DNA from 3 places in the Burkholderia sp. BCC0044 genome. Region 1 is predicted to be linked to each of the others. Evidence: predicted binding sites of a transcription regulator. Region 1 holds the regulator's gene; each other region holds the start of a gene.

The links. The regulator FNR, encoded in region 1, switches genes on or off when oxygen is low (the NO sensors DNR and NnrR bind a similar motif). The targets are predictions, from matches to a motif close to TTGATNNNNATCAA.
Region 2: a site for FNR is predicted at 4,934-4,947, ahead of HWX14_RS24985 (universal stress protein). Genes of this name have one in related genera too.
Region 3: a site for FNR is predicted at 2,571-2,584, ahead of HWX14_RS12765 (universal stress protein). Genes of this name have one in related genera too.

What each region holds. Positions count from the first base shown of each region.
Region 1 covers NZ_CADFDO010000003.1:879,535-887,307, forward strand. Annotated here, with positions in the region: gene HWX14_RS20910 (SDR family oxidoreductase) at 1-571, shown strand, start outside; gene epsC (serine O-acetyltransferase EpsC) at 739-1,659, opposite strand; gene HWX14_RS20920 (hypothetical protein) at 1,797-2,030, opposite strand; gene HWX14_RS20925 (DUF3005 domain-containing protein) at 2,309-2,716, shown strand; gene HWX14_RS20930 (universal stress protein) at 3,225-3,692, shown strand; gene fnr (fumarate/nitrate reduction transcriptional regulator Fnr) at 3,796-4,542, shown strand; gene HWX14_RS20940 (LysR family transcriptional regulator ArgP) at 4,591-5,484, opposite strand; gene HWX14_RS20945 (LysE/ArgO family amino acid transporter) at 5,594-6,214, shown strand; gene HWX14_RS20950 (aldo/keto reductase) at 6,564-7,511, shown strand; gene HWX14_RS20955 (hypothetical protein) at 7,672-7,773, shown strand, end outside.
Region 2 covers NZ_CADFDO010000004.1:504,476-512,248, reverse strand. Annotated here, with positions in the region: partial or broken gene HWX14_RS25015 (BCAM0308 family protein) at 1-67, opposite strand, end outside; gene HWX14_RS25010 (BON domain-containing protein) at 119-766, opposite strand; gene HWX14_RS25005 (DUF2964 family protein) at 993-1,178, shown strand; gene HWX14_RS25000 (MBL fold metallo-hydrolase) at 1,308-2,711, shown strand; gene HWX14_RS24995 (zinc-dependent alcohol dehydrogenase family protein) at 2,794-3,834, opposite strand; gene HWX14_RS24990 (universal stress protein) at 3,975-4,811, shown strand; gene HWX14_RS24985 (universal stress protein) at 5,007-5,510, shown strand; gene HWX14_RS24980 (universal stress protein) at 5,507-6,340, shown strand; partial or broken gene HWX14_RS24975 (universal stress protein) at 6,392-6,855, opposite strand; gene HWX14_RS24970 (PAS domain S-box protein) at 7,100-7,773, shown strand, end outside.
Region 3 covers NZ_CADFDO010000002.1:939,843-947,615, forward strand. Annotated here, with positions in the region: gene HWX14_RS12755 (DedA family protein/thiosulfate sulfurtransferase GlpE) at 1-944, opposite strand, end outside; gene HWX14_RS12760 (cupin domain-containing protein) at 1,130-1,636, opposite strand; gene HWX14_RS12765 (universal stress protein) at 1,983-2,453, opposite strand; gene HWX14_RS12770 (PAS domain S-box protein) at 2,774-4,876, shown strand; gene HWX14_RS12775 (response regulator transcription factor) at 4,873-5,520, shown strand; gene HWX14_RS12780 (lysozyme inhibitor LprI family protein) at 5,593-5,997, opposite strand; gene HWX14_RS12785 (DUF4148 domain-containing protein) at 6,299-6,628, opposite strand; gene HWX14_RS12790 (transglycosylase domain-containing protein) at 6,877-7,773, opposite strand, start outside.

The DNA of each region.
Region 1 (7,773 bases):
GATCGACCAGGTCTATGCGCGCTTCGGGCGTCTCGACGTGCTGGTCAACAACGCGTCGGTGTTCTGGCAGGACCATTTCCCGAGCTTCGATCTCGCGGCGTTCGACCAGGCGTGGGCCGTCAACTGCCGCGCGCCGATCCTGCTCACACGCGCGTTCTACGAACGGGCCCGCGCGGCCGGCACGCAGGGCGTCGTCGTGAATGTGGTCGATCAGAAGATCAAGGAAAACTTCCACCGCGACCACTTCAGCTATACGGTCGCGAAGGCCGCGCTCGGCAACCTCACGCAGATGCTCGCGCTGTCGTCCGCGCCGGTGCTGCGCGTGAACGCGGTGTTCCCGGGGTTGATGCTGCCGAGCGACGACCAGACGCCCGCCGACTTCGAACACGCGAGCCGGGCATCGACGCCGCTTGCACGCATCGCGGGCCCCGACGACGTCGCGAGCGCGATCCTGCTGCTGACGGGCAATGCGTACAACGGCGTGGATTTCGTCGTCGATGCGGGCCAGAACCTGATCCGCGTCGATCAGGACGTGCTGTACAAGCACCGCTCGCCGGACGGCAAGCACTGAGTGAGGCTTCGATGAACGACGGCGGCTGCGCGCTGCCTTCGTGCGCCGGATCGAGCGCGTTTCGCGCCGCTCACGTCCGGTAGCGCCCGACGGCGGGCCGGCCGCCGAACCATTGCGCGTCATCCGCCGCGTTGCGCGGAACGGCGCCCGCGCATTCGCCCACCGCGTTACGGCTTCTCGGCGCTGCCGCCCTCGCGGACCTTGCCCTGCGCGACGCTCGTGCCGGGCGGCACACTGTGCGTGAGCCACACGTTGCCGCCGATCACCGAGCCGCGCCCGATCGTCACGCGGCCGAGAATCGTCGCGCCCGCATAGATCACCACGTCGTCCTCGACGATCGGGTGCCGTGCATTGCCCTTCACCAGCGCGCCTTCGCCATCGGCCGGGAAACTCTTCGCGCCGAGCGTGACGGCCTGGTACACGCGCACGCGCTCGCCGATGATCGCGGTTTCGCCGATCACGACACCGGTGCCGTGGTCGATGAAGAAGCTCGGGCCGATCTGCGCGCCGGGGTGGATGTCGATGCCGGTGGCCGAGTGCGCGATTTCATTGATGAACCGCGCGAGCAGCGGCACACCGAGTTGGTGCAGCGCGTGCGCGAGCCGATGGTGCATCATCGCGAACACGCCGGGATAGCACAGCAGGATCTCGGTGATGTGCTGCGCGGCCGGATCGCCCGCGTACGCGGCCTGGATGTCGCTGACGAGCAGCGCACGAATGGCCGGCAACTGTCGGCCGAATTCGCGCGCGATCTCGAACGCGCGTTCGTCGAGCTCGGCGAACGGCGTATCGACATGCTCGGGCAGGAACGGCAGCGCGCGGCGAATCTGCTCGGACAGCACGCGCAGCGTGCTTTCGAGCGTGTGGCCGACGTAGAAGTCGACGCTTTCGTCGGTGAGGTCGGGCGCGCCGTAGTGCGTCGGAAACATCGACGCGCGCAGGCCGGTCACAATCTTGCAGATCGCATCGCGCGACGGCAGTTCGCGGATGCCGCGCGGATGGCGCGTGCGATGGAGTTCCTCGCGCGACTCGCGCAAGCCGGCGACGATTTCTTCGAGGCCCCACTGACGGGCGGGTGATGTCGACATATGCCAATGCGGGCAGCCGCGCGCGGTTGCGCGGCCGCTAATAAAGTGACGGGTTCCGCAAGATTACCGCGTTTTTTGTCCGGGAGCGGCACCCCGGGGATCGGCCGGACGGCCGACGCCGCTCGCGCGCGGCGGCGTCACATCGAGATGCTGCTCGCGTCGATCCAGCGCACGGCCCAGTCGCGCGCGTGCGCGATCGCGTCGCCTTCGTCGTTGAACTGGAGCTCGATCGGGAAAAACCGGTTCGCCACGAGCTCCCCGTCGCTCGATCGGGAGATCACGACGTAGGGCTTGAACGAACCGTCACTGGCGCGTGCGGGCGCGCAATTCAACAGATAACCGCGGTGCGTGAAGGCAGTAGTCGCTTGCATGAATCCGCCACCTCTAGTCCCTTGCTTTGTTGTTCGCTACCCGTCTTTAAGGGTGCTGCGGCGCCCCGGCGCGGGCAGAGGCGGCGAGACTTCATCCCCTGTCGCCGCTTCGCAGGAAAAGAATCATACTCTGTAGAAAACGCGTCTTCTAGCTGAAATAAATCATGACAAATCAGTGCGCGTCGCGCGACCGCGGCGATCGCCCGCGCGCCTTTTCCCGTCGTGCCCGGAACGGGATTTGCTTCGATCCGGAGCGTGTCGCCGCCAGGAGAGCCGCGATGGAATCCTCCGCTCAAACAGGTCGTGCGCGTCCGCGCAGCATCGAACTCGACAACGACGACACGCACGACAGCACGGTCGACACCGACGGCAAGAATCGCGAAGCGTCGCGCCTCGCCGGCGTCGGGCTCATCTCGCCCGACCAGGTCACGCGCAGCAACGCGTCGCTCGTCAATGCGATGCCGGAAGCCGGCGACGGCTTCGCCGGATTCGACAGCCGCCCCGACGGCAACCATCCGGCGTTCGCGTTGCGCGCCGGCTACATGGTGATCGAAAAAGGCTTCGACACGCCGACTGCGGGTGATGCGCCGTTCGGTCCCGTTCATCGGATGTACGGCAGCGCGTACTGGCCCGGGCACGGCCGCCGGCCGGAGCGCGTCATCGAGTTGACGGCCGTACCGAGATAGCCCGCGCGGCGTTTGAATCGGTCGTTCGTTTGGGAATCGCCATCGGTCGATGGTGGTGAATCGGCGCGGGCGATTGCGCTGCACGCCGATACTCGCTCGCGCGGTGCCGAAGCGAACGATTCGGCGCGTCCGCATCTTCGGCCATGCATGCCGTGCATCGCGTCGACGCACATGCGTTGACCGAAGTCATGGCGCCACGGCGCGATTGCGATTGAATGGCGATGGGTGCGGCGCGTCGACCTGGTCGCCGTGCCGGGTCGCGTCGATGCGCACGCATGCGCTTTCGTCGACGATGCGGCCGATCCATACGACACGCATCGCGCGGTGCGGCATGCGTCGCGTGCATGGCCATGCACGACAGCGACAGGAGCCGCGCGGTCGTGCGACATGACGGGCACCTCGCTGCACGATCGTGCCCGTTGGTTTACTCTGCCTCGCAGCATTGCGCATTGCCCGGCCCCATCGGCCATTCGACCGACTTCGTTTCAACCCGCCACTCGGAGACACTATGTACAAGCGTATTCTGGTTGCCGTCGACGGCAGCGACACGTCCCGCCATGCGTTCGATGCCGCGCTGGCGCTCGCGAAAGCGCACGGCGCGGAGCTGCAGCCGTTCTACGTCGTCGAGAACGCCGCGATCTACTACAACGTGCCCGGCTACGATCCGTCCGTGCTGCGCGATCAGCTCGTCGCACAGGGCAACACGCTCGCGCAGGATTTCGCGAGCCGGATGCAGGCCGCCGGCGTGAAAGGCGAAACGCGGCTGAACGAAGCGACGTCGCTCAACGACGTATCGTCGCTGATCCTCGACGGTGCGAAAGCGTTCGGCGCCGATCTGCTGGTGCTCGGCACGCACGGCCGCCGCGGCTTCCGCCGCCTCGTGCTCGGCAGCATCGCCGAACAATGCGTGCGCCACGCGACGCTGCCGGTGCTGCTGATCCCGGCGGCCGCCAGCGCCGACGAGCCGGCTGCCTGAGCGGCGTTCGGCACGCGCGGCCGGTCGCGACGTTTTGTCACCCGACGGCGGCAACTTGCGGTGGGACAATGATTTCGTCGATTCAACGCCGGAGTAAACGATCATGCTGACGCCCGTCGCCACCCGCCCCGCCGCCACGCCCCATGCCGGTAGCTGGGCTCCCCGCCAGGCCGCACACTGCTCGTCGTGCGCGATGCGGCACCTGTGCATGCCGCAAGGCCTGGCGCCCGAAGCGCTCAGCCGCCTCGAATCGGTCATCTGCGCGGCCCGCCCGGTCAAGCGCGGCGAAGCGCTGTTCCGCGAAGGCGACGCATTCGACAACCTGTACGCGGTGCGCTCGGGTTCGCTGAAAACCGTCGCGACGCGCCATGACGGCCGCGAACAGGTCACGGGCCTGCACCTCGCCGGCGAAGCGCTCGGCCTCGACGGCATCTGCGACGACACGCACCCGCGCACCGCGGTCGCGCTGGAAGACAGTTCGGTCTGCGTGATTCCGTACAGCGCGCTCAAGACGCTGTGCTCGGAAGCCGGCTCGATGCAGTTGCGCATGCACAAGCTGATGAGCGAACAGATCGTGCGCGAAACGTCGCAAACGATGCTGCTCGGTTCGCTGAATGCCGAGGAGCGCGTCGCCGCTTTCCTGCTCGACGTCTCGTCGCGCTACCTGAAGCGCGGCTACTCGCCGTCGGAATTCAACCTGCGGATGACGCGCGAGGATATCGGCAGCTATCTCGGCATGACGCTCGAAACGGTCAGCCGCACGCTGTCGAAATTCCAGAAGCGCGGCCTGATCGAAATGCAGGGCCGCCACGTGCAGATCGTCGACTTCGACGGCCTGCAGCACGTCTGACATCGCACGGCGCGCACCTCGCGCGCGCCGCCTGCATCACCTCGCCGGTCAATCGAGAAACAGCGCGGCACGCGTCTTCAGCGCCGCGCTGAAATCGTCGAGCCAGCCGATCGACAGACGCCAGCTCTGCCAGTACAGATCGATGTCGATGGTGCGCCCGCGCGACATGTCGATCAACTCACCCGCCGCCAGTTGGCGGTCGACCATCCGGTCCGGGCACATCCCCCATCCCAATCCCGTTTCGCATGCGCGCAGATAGCCCGCGACGTGCGGTATCCAGTGCTGCGGCGGATCGAGATCCGCGCGCGTCACGCGCCGGATGAAACGCGCCTGCAACCCATCCTTCGGATTGAACATCACGCACGGCGCGCGGCGCAGCGCATCGCGCGTGATCCCCGCATCGAAATAGCGGGCGTAGAACGCCGGCGAGCACACCGCGCGATAACGGATTCGCCCGAGCCGCTCCGACCGGCATCCCTGGATCGGCTCGGCCTGCGCGGTCACCGCGCCCTGCACGCTGCCGTCGCGGATGCGCGACGCGGTGTAATCCTGATCGTCGATCACGAGATCGAGCAGCGTCTCGCGCGCCGTGCAGAACGGCCCGACTGCGTCGATGAACCACGTCGCGACGCTGTCGTCGTTGACGGCCACGCGCAACGTCGGCCACGCGCTCGCGATCTGGCCCGGCAAGGCGGGCATCCGGCCGCCCAGTTCGGCTTCCAGCAACTGCACGCGCTCGGTATGCCGGCACAGCAGCGCGCCCGACGTGGTCGCGACACACGGCTGCCCGCGCTTGACGAGCACGCTGCCGACCCGCTCCTCCAGCAGCTTCACGCGCTGCGACACGGCCGACGGCGTGACGTTCAGCTCCTTGGCCGCCCGCTCGAACGAGCCGTGCCGGATCACGGCCGCGAGGGCATCGAGCAACGCGTAGTCGAGCATTAGATTTCCTTAATCCGCATTAGGTGATTTAGCTTCTCTTATTTCCGTGCCGACCGCAGACTAGCGCTACCCGATTGATTCGTCTACTGCTTCCACGGCTGTCCCCATCATGAACTGGCTTGCTTTTTCCCACGGCGCCGCACTGTGCGCGTCGCTCATCGTCACCATCGGCGCGCAGAACGCGTTCGTGCTGCGCCAGGGCATCATGCGCTCGCACGTCGGCAAGATCGTGCTGCTGTGCGCGGTGTCCGACATGATCCTGATCGGCGCGGGCGTCGGCGGCGCATCGGTGCTCGTCGAGCGCTATCCGACCTTCGTCCACGCGGTGCTGTACGTCGGCCTCGCGTATCTCGCATGGTTCGGCATCAACGCGCTGCGCCGCGCGTTCAAGCCGGGCCACGACACGCTCGACGTGCGCGGCGACGCGGTCGCGCCGCCGCCGCAGGGCACGCTCGCGATCGTGCTGATGACGCTCGCGTTCACGTGGCTCAACCCGCACGTGTATCTCGACACGTTCCTGCTGATCGGCACGGCCGGCGCGCGCGAGCCGGAAGGCGCGCGGCTCGCGTTCGCGATCGGCGCGATGACGGTCAGCGTCGTGTGGTTCCTCGGGCTCGGCTACGGCGCGCGATTGCTGGCGCCGTGGTTCCGCAAGGCGGTCGCGTGGCGCGTGCTGGATGGCGCGATCGGCAGCATGGTGCTGTTTCTCGCGGCGGTGCAGTTGCGCTGACCGAACCGTCTGCACACGGGCGGCGGCCTGCCGCCCGGCTTTCCCTCCGCGTCGGCGCCCCGCCAGCGCAACCTGCCTGAATCCCGTCGTACACTCCGCCACAAAAAATTCGCTCCCGATCGAACGCAGCCGCACGGAGCACTCACGCAGCGGACACGGTATCCGCCATCTGCCGCAAGCCGTCCATCATCGCGGCGGCACGCCGCCTGCACGAATCGAAACGATCGGCGAGAATGTCCGGTGTCCCGCGACCACGGCGGAACCGCACCGCGCACCCGGCCGTCCCGCCGCGATCGCCTCGACCCATCCCGCAGTTCAATCCCGTTACCTGCAGTTATCGGAGAGGAACATGGCACATCGCACCCTCGGTACATCGAACATCCAGGTTTCGCCGCTCGCGTTCGGCGGCAACGTCTTCGGCTGGACCGTCGACGAAAACGCATCGTTCGCGTTGCTCGACGCGCTCGCCGACACCGGCATCAACTTCATCGACACGGCCGACGTCTATTCGGCCTGGGTTCCCGGCAATCACGGCGGCGAATCGGAAACGATCATCGGCAAGTGGCTGAAGCGCTCCGGCAAGCGCGAGCAGGTCGTGATCGCGACCAAGGTCGGCCTGCTCGGCACGCGCGCGGGGCTGTCGAAAGACAACATCCTGAAGGCCGTCGACGATTCGCTGCGCCGCCTGCAGACCGACTACATCGACCTGTATTTCTCGCACCGCGACCTCGCCGACACGGCCCCGCTCGAAGAAACGCTCGCCGCCTATCAAACGCTGATCGATGCGGGCAAGGTACGCATCATCGGCGCATCGAACTACAGCGGCGCACGCCTGCGCGAAGCCGCCGCCATCAGCGCGCGCGACGGGCTGCCGGCCTACCAGGTCATCCAGCCCGAATACAACCTGCTCAACCGCGCCGACTACGAACGCGATCTCGAGCCGGTCGTGCGCGACCTGAAGCTCGGCGTCGTCAACTACTACGCGCTCGCGAGCGGGTTCCTGTCGGGCAAGTACCGCAGCGAGGCCGACCTGAAGAAGAGCGTGCGCGGCGATCGCGTCGCCGGCTATCTGAACGAACGCGGGCTGCGCATCCTCGCGGCGCTCGACGCCGTGTCGGCGAAGCACGGCACGCAGCCGGCCGCGATCGCGCTCGCCTGGCAGATCGCGCGGCCGACGATCACCGCGCCGATCGCGAGCGCGACGTCGCTTGCGCAACTCGCGCTGCTCGGCGAAGCGATCCGCGTCACGCTCGATCAGGACGACATCCGCCAGATCGACGAAGCCAGCGCGCCCTGACGCCGCCGGCGGCGGGCCGATGGAATCGCACGGGCAGGCGGTTCCGCGGCCTGCCTGCGATTCGCGCAGGGCGGATGGATACAATGGCGAGCATCCGATGGCCGCGGGGCTCGACCGGGCTTCTTCGCGCCGAATCAAAACCACCCATAAAAAATCGCCGATGAACCCCTTTGCCCGCCATTCACGTTATGCCCGTCATGCCGGTCATGCCCGCCCGCTCGCCGCAACGATCGCCGCGCTGCTCGCCTGCGCACCGGCCGTG
Region 2 (7,773 bases), on a different contig from region 1:
TATGCGGCTGCATGCGCTTGTCGCGGCGCAGATAATTGCGGCCGGGGCCGGAATGCGAACGATTCATGGCTGCTTCTCCGTGGTGATCGGCGGTACGGGCGCGACGCTCACGCGACGCTCATGCAACGATCAGCCGGTCGACGACCTCGCGCACGCCCCTGACCGACGCCGCCGCGCCGCACGCGGCACGTCTTTCCGCCAGCGACGCGACCGTGCCCGTCAGCGTGACGATGCCGTCGTCCGCGTCGATCGCGATCCCGGCGGATTCGCGCTGCGCGCGACGGGCCAGCGCTTCGGCAATCCGCGTGCCGACGTCGGGCACCGTAGGGTCGGCCCGCACGCGAATGCGGTTCGCGACGCCGACGACGCCTTTCATCCGGCTCACCATCTTTTCCGCTGCACGGCTCTGGAACGCATGATCGACCTCGCCGTCGAGCGTCACGCAGCCGTGATCGACTTCGACGCGAATCGGGTGATCGCGCAATGCCTCCTGCCAGCCGAGCGCGAACGTGATGGCGATCGCCAGTTCGTGGTCGGCGCACGCATTCTCCGGCGGCTCGACGTTCAGTTCGAGCACCAGCGCGCGCGCATCCGCGACATGCAGCGCGGTTTTCTGGGCTTCGAGCTTCTGCGCCCAGCTGTCGACCGTGCCGCGCAGCGTCACGATCCGGTCGCGTACGTCGACGTCGATCCGGCGCGAATCGATCGCCGGATTCCAGAACAGCGCCTGCTCGACATCCTGCTTGAGTGCTGCATCGGACTTCATGTCGGTCTCCCGTGCCGGCGCGTGCCGATCGCGAGGCGTGCGACCGGACGTGTGCCGTACCCGATTCAGCATCGCGCATGGCGGCACCGGCGGCTTGACGAGGATCAAGCAACCGCCGGCTTGCGGCAACGGCGGCCCGGTGCGTAGCCGGCCGATTCGTCCGTTGATGCAGATCAATGGGCCGTCGGAGCGCGACTCGATCATGGCGAAAGACGCCGCGAACGTCATGAACAGAAAGCAGTACCGCATCGCTCTCGCGACGCTGAGCGTATTCATCGCGCTGGCGTCGCTACTGGGCGTCGTGCATGCGATGCTGGTCGACGCGCACGTGCTGCCGTACGCGATCGTCACGCTGGTGTCGGGCGCCGTCGCGTTCGTCGCGCAGTTCGATCCCGCGCCGAGCGAGCGATAGCGAAACAGCCGGACGCGCCGCATTCGACATCATGTTCGATGCGGGAATCCCTGATTTCCGTCAATCGCCGCGCGCCGGTTCGCGATGTAATCGACGCACTGAACCCCTCGACTTCCAGTGAGACGAGCGATGAAACTGACTTTTCTCGGTGCGACCGAAACCGTGACCGGCTCGAAGTATCTGGCCGAGCACGGCGGCCGGCGCGTGCTGGTCGATTGCGGCCTGTTCCAGGGCACGAAAAACCTGCGCTTGCGCAACTGGAGCCCATTGCCGCTCGCGCCCGACATGCTCGACGCGGTCGTGCTCACGCATGCGCATATCGACCATACCGGCTACCTGCCGGTGCTGGTGCGCGAAGGCTATCGCGGGCCGGTGTACTGCACGGCGGCCACGGCCGAACTCTGCGACATCATGCTGCGCGACAGCGCGCGGCTGCAGGAGGAAGAAGCCGACTTCGCGAACCGGCACGGTTACTCGAAGCATCATCCGGCGCAGCCGCTTTATACGCTCGACGATGCGCAGCGGGCGCTGCGCCTGCTGACGCCCGTCGCCTTCGACGAATGCACCGCGCTCGGCGACGGCCTCGCGTTCCGCCTGCTGCCGGCCGGGCACATCCTCGGCGCGGCGAGCGTGGTGATGCACTGGGATCACAAGGTGCTCGCGTTCTCGGGCGACCTCGGCCGCTATCACGACCCGATCATGCAGCCGCCGCGGCCGCCCGCGCATGCGGATTTCGTGGTCGTCGAGTCGACGTACGGCGACCGGCTGCATCCGGAATCGGATCCCGAGAACGAGCTCGCCACGCTGTTCGACACGACCTTCGCGCGCGGCGGGGTCGTCGTGATGCCGTGTTTCACCGTCGGCCGCGCGCAGGAGATCCTGCACTACATCGCGCGGCTGAAGGCGTCCGGCCGCATGGCGCGCGTCCCCGTGTTCCTCGACAGCCCGATGGCGACCGACGTGACCGAAATCTATCGCCACCACATCCTCGAACACCGGCTGACCGTGTCCGAAGCCAACGCCCTCGGCCACGCGGCGACGATGATCCGGACGGTCGATCAGTCGAAGGCGATTGCCGAACACCATGGCCCGATGGTCGTCATCGCCGGCAGCGGCATGGCCACGGGCGGCCGCGTGCTGCATCACCTGGCCCGCTATGCGCCGGATGCGCGCAACACGATCGCGCTGGTCGGCTACCAGGCCGTCGGTACGCGCGGGGCGGCGCTGGCCGCGCACGAGCCGACGCTGAAGATTCACGGCGAATACGTCCGCGTGCGCGCGCAGGTCGAGTCGATCACGACGCTCTCCGCCCATGCCGACTACGAGGAAGTGCTGAAGTGGCTCGGCACGATGCCGTGTGCGCCCGTGCGAACGTTCGTCACGCATGGCGAACCCGCTGCCGCGGATGCGATGCGTCGGCGCATTTCGGAGCGGCTGCATTGGCCGTGCGAGGTGCCGACTTACGCGCAATGCGTCGATCTGGACGAAATCGAAGCCGGCAGCACGCAGGAACCCGCCGCGCTGTCGTCCTGATCGGCGGTCATGCCGCCCGGCATGCTGAACACGTGCGACGGGAGGCCGCGCACCCGGTTTCCCGTCATTCGCCTGCCGACGATCAACCGACTTCGATGATGACCTTCAGCGCATGGGTTTGGGCGGCCCGGCCGAACGTGTCGTACGCACGCTCGACATCGTCGAGCGAAAACCGGTGCGTGATCAGGCGCGTCGGATCGAGACGCCCGGCGCGCACGGTCTTCAGCAGCATCGGCGTGCTGACCGTGTCGACGAGCCGCGTGGTGATCGAGATGTTGCGATCCCACAGCTTCTCGAGGTGAAGGTCGGCCTTCACGCCATGCACACCGACGTTCGCGACGACACCGCCCGGCGCCACGAGCGCCGTGCACATCTCGAACGTCGCCGGAATGCCGACCGCCTCGATCGCGCAATCGACCCCGATGCCGTCGGTCAGCTTCATCACTTCCGCGACCGGATCGCCGGCACGGCCATCGAGGCAATCGGTCGCGCCGAAGTGACGCGCGATCTCGAGCCGGTTGCTGTCCGGGTCGATCATGATGACCCGCGCGGGCGAGTAGAACTGCGCGGTCAGCAACGCGGCCAGCCCGATCGGACCGGCGCCGACGATCGCGACCGAGCACCCCGGCTGCACCTTGCCGTTCAACACCCCGCATTCGAACCCGGTCGGCAGGATATCGGACAGCATCACGAGCGCGTCCTCGTCGGCGCCGGCCGGAATCCGGTACAGGCTGGTCGCCGCATGCGGGATACGCACGTACTCGGCCTGCGTGCCGTCGATACGATGGCCGAGAATCCAGCCGCCGGTCGTGCAATGCGAATAGAGTCCGCGGCGGCAGTATTCGCAGCGGCCGCACGACGAGATGCACGATATGAGCACGTGATCGCCCGGCTTCAGCGAATCGACCGCGGCGCCGACCTGCTCGACGATGCCGACGCCCTCGTGGCCGAGAATACGGCCGGGTTCGCAGGTCGGTACGTCGCCTTTGAGAATATGCAGATCGGTGCCGCAGATCGTCGTGCGCGTCACGCGGACGATCGCATCGGTGGGCGACTGCAGTTCCGGTTTGGGCCGTTCCTCGAGCGCCTTGCGCCCCGGCCCGTGGTAGACGAGTGCTTTCATCGCTGTCGATCAATGAGTTGCCGTCCACTTCACTATGCGACCGTGGCGCGCGGCTGCCGTTGATCTGAGTCAAGCGCGTGGAAACCCTGCTTCGTAGACTGGATTGCACTGGCGGATCACCCGTCGATGGAGCGATTCCGATGAGCTACAAAAGCATGGTCGTGCACCTCGATACCAGCGCCCGCGCGCATTCGCGCCTCGAGTTCGCATTGCGTCTCGCCCGGCGCTTCGGTGCGCATCTCACCGGGCTGTTCGCGGTCTACACGCCCGAGCCGCATTCGTTCTACGTGATGGCCGGCTCCGCCGACTATTTCCGCGCGCACCGCGAACAGCGCGACGAGCGGCTCGCCGCGCTGGAGCGTCTGTTCCATGCGGAGACGGCGCGCGCCAAAGTGCCGGCAACCTGGATTCGCGCGGACGAGCGCGCGAACGTGGCCGTCCCGCGGGCCGCCCGTCTCGCCGACCTGGTGATCGCAGGCCAGAGCGACCCGAACGATCCCGAGACCTACATCGACGACCAGTTTCCGGAGAACCTCGTGTTGTCGGCCGGCCGCCCGGTGCTGTTCTGGCCGTACACAGGAGAATTCGCGTCGATCGGCGAACGGGTTTTCGTCGCATGGGACAGCAGCCGCGAAGCGGCCCGCGCCGCGCACGACGCGCTGCCCTTTCTCGAACACGCGAAGCGCACGACGGTCGTCGCCGTGGTCAACGGCAATTCGGAGGCCGCGGCCACGCGGATTCCGGCCGCCGATGCCGCGCTGATGCTGGCGCGCCATGCGCACGACGTGAACGTGCTCGACATCGATGGCGCCGGCTCGTCCGTCGGCGACACGCTCCTGTCGCGCGCATATGAAACGGGTTCCGACCTGCTCGTCATGGGCGCGTACGGCCATCCGCGCTGGCGCGAGCTGCTGATGGGCGGCGCCACGCGCACGGTGCTCGCGTCGATGACGCTGCCGGTGCTGATGTCGCACTGAGCCGCCCGGCCGAACGTCGTGTCGTCCGCGTCGAGCGCGGTCACGGTGGTCGTCGAGCCCGCCAACGAAGCGTGGATCGCGGCGCGCCCCCCGGCGGGCGTGCTGCGCGGCAACCGGGACGCTTGATCCAGATCAGCGCCATCGGCGTGCACGCGCCGATGATGGTTTCATCCACAACCGTTCAAGGGACATGCCATGTACTCGAACATTCTGGTCGCACTCGACGGCAGCGACACGTCGTCCCGTGCACTCGACGCCGCGCTGGATCTCGCGGCGCAAACGGGCGCGCGGCTGACACCCGTCTACGTCGTCGATTTCCTGGTGCCGGCCTACGACATGTATGGATACGATCCGTCGATCCTGGTCGATTCATTTCGTGAAGAAGGATTGCGCGTGACCGAGGACGCCGCGCGACGCATGAAGGCGCGCAACGTGGCCGGCACGCCGCAGATTTCCAACGTCGCGCCGGCAGGCGAAGACATCCCGCACCGGATCGTCGGTCTCGCGGGCGAGATCGACGCCGATCTGATCGTGATGGGCACGCATGGCCGGCGCGGCTTTCGGCGCATGTTCCTCGGCAGCGTGGCCGAACGCGTGCTGCGCCAGGCCGGTTGCCCGGTCCTGATGATTCCGGCGAGCTGCGAAACGAAGGCGTCGGCCGAAGTCGCTGCCGCTTCCACCGAAAAGGTGCCGTCATGAGCTACAAGACCCTGCTCGTCCATCTCGACGACAGCGAACGCTGTGCGACGCGAGTCGACCTCGCGCTCCAGCTCGCGGGACGCTGGAACGCGCATTTGATCGGCCTCTACCTGGTTTGCCAGGACCTCTTCGAACCGTTGCGTCGGCCCGACGAACCGCTGAAGCTGGCCGTCTACGAGCGCCTGTGCGACCAGCGGCGCAAGGAGGCGGAAGAACGATTCCTGACGGCCGCCGAACGCGCCGGGCGCAGCGTCGAATGGCAGGCGCCGGCCGGCAATGCGACCGATGCGGCGATCCTGCATGCACGTCACGCCGATCTGCTGGTGCTCGGCCAGGAGGATCCCGACGATCGCATGACCTACGTCGCGCGCCATTTCGTCGAGGACGTCGTGATCGGCAGCGGCCGTCCGGCGATCGTCGTGCCGTATGCGGGCGACGTGCGCACGTTCGGCGAGAACGTGCTGATCGGCTGGGACGGCGGGCGCGAGGCCGCGCGCGCGATGGCCGACGCGCTGCCGCTGCTCGCCCGCGCACGCTTCGTCAACGTCGAGACGGTCGTCCGCGGCCAACCCGATCCGGACCAGACGCCGGCCGGCGTCGACGTCGCCGCGTATCTCGAACGGCACGGCGTTCGCGCGTCGTTCTCGACGACGCCGCGCGAGCGGTCGGTCGGCGTGGGCGGCACGCTGCTGAACCGGGTGACCGATCTGCACGCGGACCTGCTCGTCATGGGCCTGTACAGCCATACCCGCGCCCATGAGCGCGTGCTGGGCGGTGCGACGCGCACGATCCTCGAGACGATGACGGTGCCGGTGCTGCTGTCCCACTGAGCGAACGAAAACGGGGCAGCCGCTTGCGGCTGTCCCGCTCGTGTCGGACGGTCACAACACGCCGGCGCTCGCGCCTGCCCCCTCCCGCACCACCAGCACCGGCCGGTCCGCGATGCGCACCAGCGACTCGGCGACGCTGCCGAGCACCGCACGCCGCGACCGCCGTGCGTGCCCATCACGATCAGGTCCGCACGGCATCCGGCGGCGGCACGCGCCAGCACGTCCCACACGTCCATTCCGCGCGCGTCGATCGTCTGCGCGATGCCGCGCACGCCGGACAGCTGGAACGCGGTTTCCGCGTCCGCGACCGCAATCGCGGCCCGGTCCGCGTCCAGCCCGGCCGGACCGCGCGAATCGATATCGCCGCGATCGACGTCAGTCAGCCGACGCGCCTGCGACACCACGCACATGGCGATGACCAGGCCGCCCGATTCGCGGGCGAGCGAAATCGCCTCATCGAGGGCGAGCCGCGCACTGCGGCTGTCGTCGATTGCCGCGAAGATCCGGTGGTACATGGCGCATCCCTCCGTTCGAATTCGGTTGGTTCGTCCAGCCAGTGTGGGCCGGACGAGCGCCTGTCGGTTGATACGGGTCAAGCAGGCGCGGCGGCGCCCGTACGCATCGGTCCCGATTGGCGAGCGCCGATAAAACGCGCACAATTTCGGGCGACATCACAGTTCCGGCCCGCCCCGCTCTTCTTGCCTCGCGTCCGGCCCGCCGCCCGCCAGCCGCCGGCGAAATCCGTCAGGATGAACGGCAATGACAGTGAATGCGCCCTCCTTCAAGGCCGGCCCGTCCCCCCAACGGATTCGGCCCGCCCGCCATGCAGCCATGGCGGCCGCGCTGCTGACACTCGCGCTCGGTCTGACTGCTACGGTTGCGGCGTCCCGTGCACTGCAGAACGAGGCCCGGCAAGCCGCCCAGGCCCGGTTCGAGCAAACCGCGACGCGCGCGACCGCGGACCTGCGGCGCAGCCTCCTTGGCGCCGCTGCCCTCTTGCGCGGCGCGCGTGGCTTCGCGGCAACACTGGCCGCGCCGCAATCCGGGCCAGCGTGGCGGGACTACCTCGCCGGTCTCGATCTGGAAGGCTTGCAGACGCCCGTGCGAAGTATCGGAAGAATCGACCCGAGCGCCGCCATCGACGATCAGTCGACCCGGCAGGCACTGCAACGCGCAGCGGAAACCGGCAAGGCCGCGCTGGCCGCGAACGCGATCCAGGACGGCACCGGTGCGACGATCGCCCGTACGGAACTGACGCTGTACTTGCCGATTTATGCAAAGGCTGAAAAGGGAGCGTCGCTCGGTCCCCGGCACGCGAGCGCGACCGGGTACGTTTATGCGTCGCTGAATTCCGAGCGACTCGTCGATTCGTCCGTGCTCGATCGGCTGCACACGGAAATCGTCGCCGACGATCCGGCGGCCCCCGTGTATTC
Region 3 (7,773 bases), on a different contig from region 1:
AGATCCGCCGGCAGCGGCTCGACCGGATAACCGTGCTTTTCCCACGCATCGAGCCCGCCCTTCAGCGCGCGGATGTTGTGGATCATCTTCTTGCGCTGCATCTTCGCGATGAGCCGCTTCGCGGTCGCCTCATTCGGGCACACGCAATAGACGACGATCGGCCGTTTCAGCATTTCCGGGTCGAGCAGGTCCGGCGAATCGAGATCGACCGGCACCGCGCCGGCAATCCGGTACGACTCGCGTTCGCGAATCGCTTTCGGCCGCGCGTCGAAGATCAGCGGCGGTTCGTCGGACGTCATCATCTCGACGAGCTGCGGCGGCGAGATGCGCACCTGCGCGAGATAGCGACGGAACTGCACGCGGCGCACCCACCGGTACAGCAGGAACGTGATGAAGATCGCGAGGAACGCGTCGAGGATCGTGCCGCCGCTCGCGCGCACCCACAGCACGAACTGGACGATCTGGTCGTGAATGGCCGCGCCGCCGATCAGCCAGAACGCCGCCCACAGCGACGCGCCGGCCAGATCCCAGAACAGGAACACGCCGGTGCCGATCGCGGTCGTGCCGAGCAGCGGCGCCGACACGAGGCCGAGGCCCGGCAGGAATTTCGACAGCACGAGCAGCGGCGCGCCGTACCTTTCGAATACATTACGCGCGAAGCGCAGCGTCGTGTCGAGCGACAGCGAGAAGCGCACGAGGCCGTTCAGCAGGCGCCGGCCGCGCGTGCGGCCCATGAAGAACCACAGCGAATCGGCCAGCATCGTCGCGCCGATCGCCGCCGCGAACATGCTGACCCAGGACGCCTGCCCCATCGCCGCCATCGTGCCGCCGAGAATCAGCATCGGCACGGCCGGCACCGGCACGCCGAGCTGCGTGATCAACACGCTCGCGAACACGGCCCACGGGCCGAGCGACGATGGAATAGCAATGGGAAAGTGCCACACGGCGGCGCTCCTGGAAGACATGCGGGCCGCGCGACAGGGCCGTCGGTACGGCGGCGCAACGGCCGCCGCGGCATGTCCGCGACCGACCGGTGCATCAGGGGCATTCTAAACGGGTTTGGCCTCGACCGCGCGGAACACGGGCCGTCGGCACGGGCTTTGCGCCCCGCGTGACGCGACCGCGACGGTCACACGTCGGAGCGCTGCGCAAGCTGCGCGACGTGTTCCGCGTAGTCGGGAAACTCGGCCGCCAGCGCGGCCGCATCCGCCAGCTCGAATTCCGCGAACTCGAACCCGGGCGCAACGGTGCAGCCGACGAGCGCGACGTGCTCCGGCGACGCGCAGCGCGCACCGAACCAGCTTCCGGCCGGCACGACCGCCTGGAATACGGTGCCCGGATGCGTGAGCGGGTTGCCGAGCCGGTGGATCGTCAGCCCGTCGCGCGCGTCGAGCACCCATACTTCGATCGGGTCGCCTGCGTAGAAATGCCAGACCTCGTCGGAGCGGATGCGATGCCACGACGAATACGCGCCGTCGCAGAGCAGGTAGTAGATCGCGGTCGACGCGGCACGTGGCGCGCCGTCGGCCGGACGCACGACCGGCTCGGTCGCGCGGTAGGTTTCACGGAAATAGCCGCCTTCGGGATGCGGTTGCAGGTCGAACTGGCGAATCAGGTCGGTCGCGGAAATCGGCATGGCAGATGACGTCGGTAAGGGTGAAAACCGGCATCCGGCGGGCTGCCCGATCGCGATTGATTCATGCGACCGGGTGCCGCCGGATGTCCCTGCGTCGATCGCCGCGGCCATGCGCACGGCGAACAAGCGGACACCGGCCGATGCTGCCAGAACTGCGTGCCGGGATGCAACCGCCGGTGCGCAACCGCATGCAGGCGAGCCGTATCGTCGACGCCCGCCGCGCCGTGTTGGACGACGCGACGCCGTAGCGCGCCCGCTTACGCAGGCATCCGGGATGCCGCGCGGCATCCTGCCGACTGCAGGCGCGGGCGCTCGTGCCGCAGCGGCAGCCGCCGTACGCCGTCGCTTACGCCGCCGACGACGCCCCCGCCTCGTCGTGCCGCACCAGCAGCACGGGCCGGTCGGCCGCGCGCAGCAGCGATTCCGCCACGCTGCCGAGCAACAGCCTGCGCAGGCCGTGCCGCCCGCTCGTGCCCATCACGATCAGGTCGGCGTCGGCTTCGGCCGCCGTGCGCATCAGCACCGTCGCGATGTCCTCGCCGTACGCGTCGAGCGCGCGCACCGTGCCGCGCACGTGCTGCTGCGCGAGCGCCGCTTTCGCGTCGTCGAGCACCGGCGTCGCGGCATCGGTCGCGGCCACATCGCCGTCGCGCTCGGCCGCGAAGCCGGCGTCGACGTCGACGAGCTGCGGCCGATGTTCGACGACGTACGCACAGGTCACTTCGCCGCCGGACGCCGAGGCGATCCGGATCGCCTCGTTCAGCGCGAGACGCGCGCTCGGGCTGTTGTCGAGCCCGACGAAAATCCGCTTGTACATGGTCCGTTCCTCCGACCGGGCGCGCGTCGCGCACTGCGCAACCACGGCCCGTTACCGCAAGCCGGCCCGGTGCCGGCTTGCCTGCCGAACAGTCTGCCCCACGCGCCGACGCGCAGGTTGACGCGCGTCAAGCGCGGCCGGCGCGCCCGTTGCTTCCCGCCGTTTGCCGCAATTTCAACCGACCCCATTACAAAAAATGTGTAAAGCGCGCACAATTTCATTCTCAAAATAGTCGTTGCACGCAGCCGGTGCGAGTTTCCCCCGGTTTTGCCGCGCTGCCCGAGTGCCCCGGGCAGCCCGAACAACAGAATGGCCATCGAATGACCGCCAGTGGAACCCCGACGCGGGACGCCCGAGGGCCCATGCGCCTCCAGATCATGTTACGCCAGCCGTTCGCGGCCGGCGTCGTTACGCTGTGCGCGGGCGCCGTGCTGTCGCTCGGCGTCGCGCTGCTCGTGCGCGAACAGTGGCAAGGCGCCGTTCACACGCGTTTCGAGCGCCGCACGACACACGTGACCGCGATGCTGCGCCACGAGCTGCAGGCCGGTGTCGCCGTGCTCGAAGGCGCGCGCGGCGCGTTCGGCCTCGTGCCGGACATGACGCCCGGCCAATGGCGCCGGTATGCGGAAACGCTCGATCTCGACAGCGGCCGCTCGCCGGTCCGGCAGATCGGCTATGCGCCGCTGACGCCCGCGGCGCGCGGCGCGCTGGCCGGCGCGAAGCCGCTGCCGGCCGATCCGCTCGCGGCAGCGACGCTCAGCGCCCCCGTCTCGAACTCGCCGGTCGTGCGCTTCGGCGCGTCCGACGCGGCGCCGCTCATGCGCGCGCTGCGGACCGGCGATATCGCGCTCGGCGTCCACCTTGCCGACGACGACGCGTCCCGCGACGCCCGCACCCTGACGCTGTTCCTGCCCGTGACGACCTCGCGGCTGGCCGCCGCCACGCCGTCCGGCACGCGCGAAGCCGGCGCCGACGGGATGCTGTTCGCGGCGCTGAGCCCGCGGCGCCTGGTCGAGCGCGCGCTCGACGCGGAACGCGGGATCGACCTGTGGATGACCGCCGGCGGCGATCCGCGCGCGATCGCCAGCGTCGAGACGACGACCGACGAAGCGTCGGCGTCACCCGACCTGATGCGTCGCACCGACGTGCTGAATTTCGGCGGCACCGCGCTGACGCTCGCCTATTCCGCGGACGGCCGACCGAGCGCGACCGGCGCGCAGCGGGCGGCCGGCACCGTGCTCGCGGCCGGGCTGATCGCGTCGTTCGGGTTCGCGGCGCTCGTCCATGCGCTGCTGCGCGGCCGCGCCGATGCCGGCGCGAGCAGCCGCGGCAGCCTCAACGAGGCGCGGATGATGGGCATCGTCCGTTCGTCGATGGAAGCGATCATCACGATCGATGAGAAGCAGACGGTCGTGATCTTCAACCCGATGGCCGAGCAGGTGTTCGGCGTGTCCGCGATGGAGGCGATCGGCGCGCCGCTGTCGCGCTTCATCCCCGAGCGGTTCCGCGCGGCGCACGCGAAACACGTCGACCAGTTCGGCGTGACGGGCGTGTCCGAGCGGCAGATGGGCCGCCAGCGCGTGCTGTTCGGGCTGCGGGCCAACGGCGAGGAATTCCCGATCGAAGCGTCGATCTCGCAGATCCGCGACGCGTCGGGCAAGCTTTATACGGTGATGCTGCGCGACATCACCGAGCGGCTGCGCGCCGAGAACGCGCTGAAGCAATCGCGCGAGGAATTGCGCGAACTGTCCGCGAACCTGCAGAACGTGCGCGAAGAGGAAAAGACCCGCATCGCGCGCGAGCTGCACGACGACCTCGGTCAGCAGCTCACCGCGCTGAAGATGGACCTGTCGGTCGTCGAGCAGCAACTGCGCATGCCGGGCCGCGCGCAGCCCGACGAAGGCGTGCAGACGCATCTGCAAGGCATGCGGCGGCTGATCGACGCGACGGTCGCGTCGGTGCGCCGCATCGCGGCCGACCTGCGGCCGGTGATGCTCGACGATCTCGGTCTCGTGCCCGCGATCGAATGGCTCGCGAACGATTTCACGAACCGCTACGGGATCGAGGTCGAGCGCCACATCGAAACGGGCGGCCTCACGTTCACCAGCACGGGCGCGACCACGCTGTTCCGGATCGTCCAGGAGGCGCTGACGAACGTCGCGCGCCATGCGGACGCGACACGCGTGACGTTGCGGCTCGACATCGAGGAAGGCGCTTGCGTGCTGCGCGTCGCGGACAACGGCCGCGGCGCGGCGCCCGGCGGTCCGGCCCACGAGGACAAGTCGTTCGGCCTGATCGGCATTCGCGAACGCGCACACATGCTGGGCGGCACCGTGACGATCGACACCGCGCTCGCGCGCGGTTTCTCGATCACCGTCGCGTTTCCGCTCGCCACCGTTCAACAGGACACGCTCATCACATGATCAAGGTGCTCATCGCCGACGACCATACGCTCGTACGCGACGGTCTGCGGCACATCCTCCAGAACGCCACCGGATTCGAGGTGGCCGGCGAAGCCTTCGACGGCCCGTCGACGATCGCGCTGGTGCGGGCGACGCCCGCGCAGGTACTCGTGCTCGACCTGTCGATGCCGGGCCGCAACGGCGTCGAACTGATCAAGCAGATCAAGGACGAGAAGCCCGCGCTGCGCGTGCTCGTGCTGACGATGCACGCGGAGCAGCAATACGCGGTGCGGGCGTTCCGCGCGGGCGCGTCCGGCTATCTGACGAAGGAAAGCGCGAGCGCGGAGCTGGTCGGCGCGGTCACGAAAGTGGCGTCGGGCGGTGTCTACGTGAGCCTCGCGATGGCCGAGCAGTTCGCGCAGAGCCTGAACGAGCCGGCCGAAACGCTGCCGCACCAGCGGCTGTCCGACCGCGAATTCGACGTGTTCCGGCGAATCGCCGCCGGCCAGACGCTGACCGAGATCGCCAATGCGCTATGCGTGAGCGCGAAGACGGTCAGCACCTACAAGACCCGGATCCTCGAAAAGATGCAGATGCCGCATGAAGCAGCGCTCGTGCGTTACGCGATGCGGCACAAGCTGCTCGACGAAACGGACGACGTGTAACAGACGACGTGTAACGGACGACGTCTAGCCGGCGTGGTGCGGGCCTCGCTCACCGGGCCCGCGCGCGAACGGTTACTTCGCGGGCACCGGGCACGCGAGGTCGCCCTCCTCGCAGGACAGATAACCCTTCAGCGTTTCGGTGCGCGCTTTCGTCAGATCGTCGAGACAGGTCGAGACGACCATTGGGTACGCACTGCCGCCCTCGGCATTCGCGCTCGAGAAATGGCATTCGGCATCGCGATATGCGATCCATGCGCGCTGCGCATCCACGAGCTTGTCGGCAAGCGGCCGCGCGTCGCGCAGGCGCGCGGTGACGGCCTGATAGGTCCGGTTCAGCTCCCCGTCGGATTTCTTGTACGCGCGGTCGGCACACGCCGTCATCGTCGCCTGATCCGTCGCGTCCGCACAATTCGCCTGCGCATGGGCGACGCCCGCCACCAGCGCCAGCGAGCCCAGCAGACCGGTCAAGACACGCATGGATGCTCCTTGTTGTTCGTTGAAGTGGGGAACCCGGTGCCGTGCTGCGCCCCGTGTGCATGGGCCGCGCTACCGCGGCGACATCGACCGCGATGCTAGCGCACGCGCGGCGGATTGTCAGCGGGGTGCCCGGCTGACGCCCGAGACGGGCGATTTCGCCGGTTGTCGTGTCTGCCCGATGGCGAAAGCATCGCATCGTCACGCATCATTGAAAAAGCCCGCACTCGTCACTGAAACGAGTGCGGGCTTTGCCGGTAAGCCTTCAGCCGCGCCCCCGAGGGGCCGCGAGACAACGGCCTGCTTAGTGACCGAAGTACACCGACGAGCGGTCGCTGACGGCCGGCACGACCGCGCGCTGGCCCGACTGCGACGTCGCGACCGGGTTCGAACCGTAGCCGGTGGCGTCGGCTTGCGCGCCGGTGTTCTGCGCGGCGGCGATCTTGGCCTGGGCGGCCTGGATGTTTTCCGGATAGTTGATCCAGTCGTTCGGGTTGTAGCCGGCCTTTTCGAGCTGGACCAGTTCGGCGCGCACTTGCGCGCGCGTCAGCGGCTGCTGGTTCGATTGGGCGAACGAGACGACCGGTGCGGCCACCAGGGCGGCCAGTGCAACTGCCTTGATCAGCGATTTCATGATGCGTTACCTCCAGGATTGTTTTGTCAGGCGCTTCGGACTCGGGGTCGTTGCGCATGAGTAGAAGTCTAGGAGGCACGGCTATCAGGGTAAATACTTAAATCGCAAATTCACTGTTGACCGAAACCATACAATCGCGCGGGAATAACACGATTCATCAGACGATTGTCGGCGATCGTGCACTGAATGCCGCGATCCGGTGCCCGGCACGCGCGGCGGCAGCATCGCGTGGAATCTGAACGGCTTCGTTACTGCGAAGCGCCCGTTGCGTCGGGCGCGGCCGGCACCGGCACCGGCGGTGGAGCCGGCACGGCCGACGGCGCCGCGCCGGCACCGGCGCTGCTTCCGCCCGTCGTACTGGCGCCTGCCGGCGGCTGCGCAGGCTGCGGCTGCTGCGATGCGCCCGCCGACAGCGCCGCGGCCGACGCGGCCACTTCGGACGCCGGCACCCATTCCTCGACGATGCCGCCGGATGCGGCATCCGGCGCCGACGCGGCCGAAGCCTCCGACGCCGCGCCCTCGTCGGCTTCGGCCGGGCGCTCGATACGCTGCGTCCTGACCGGCGCGGACGCTTTCTTTGGCTCGGGCGGGAACCACGTGTCGAACAGGTCGGTCACGCGCTCGCGCAGCGAGCCGAACCAGCCCGGCGACGGCTCGGTATCGAATTTGGCCTTCGTATCGACGATCCGGGCGCGTTGCGCGCGCTGGAAGAAATCGCCGACGATCGGCAGCGCGCTGTGCGCGCCCTGCCCCCAGTAATCGCTGCGCAGCGTCACGCGGCCGTCGTCGAATCCGACCCACGCGCCGGCGACGAGGCCCGGCTGCATCAGGATGAACCAGCCGTCCGCGTTGTCCTGCGTCGTGCCGGTCTTGCCGGCCACGTCGCCGCGGATGCCGAAGCGCGTGCGGATGCTGCCGCCCGTGCCGCGCGTCACGACGTCGCGCATCACGTCGAGCAGCGTCTTGTCGGTTTCGGCATCGAGCGCGCGTTCGGGCGGCGCCGGCGCGTATTCGGCGAGCACCTCGCCCTGGCGGTTCTCGATGCGCGTGACCATCTGCGGCTCGACGTACAGCCCGCCGTTCGCGATCGTCGCGTACGACGCGACCATTTCCTTCAGCGTGACCGGGCTCGTGCCGAGCGCGAG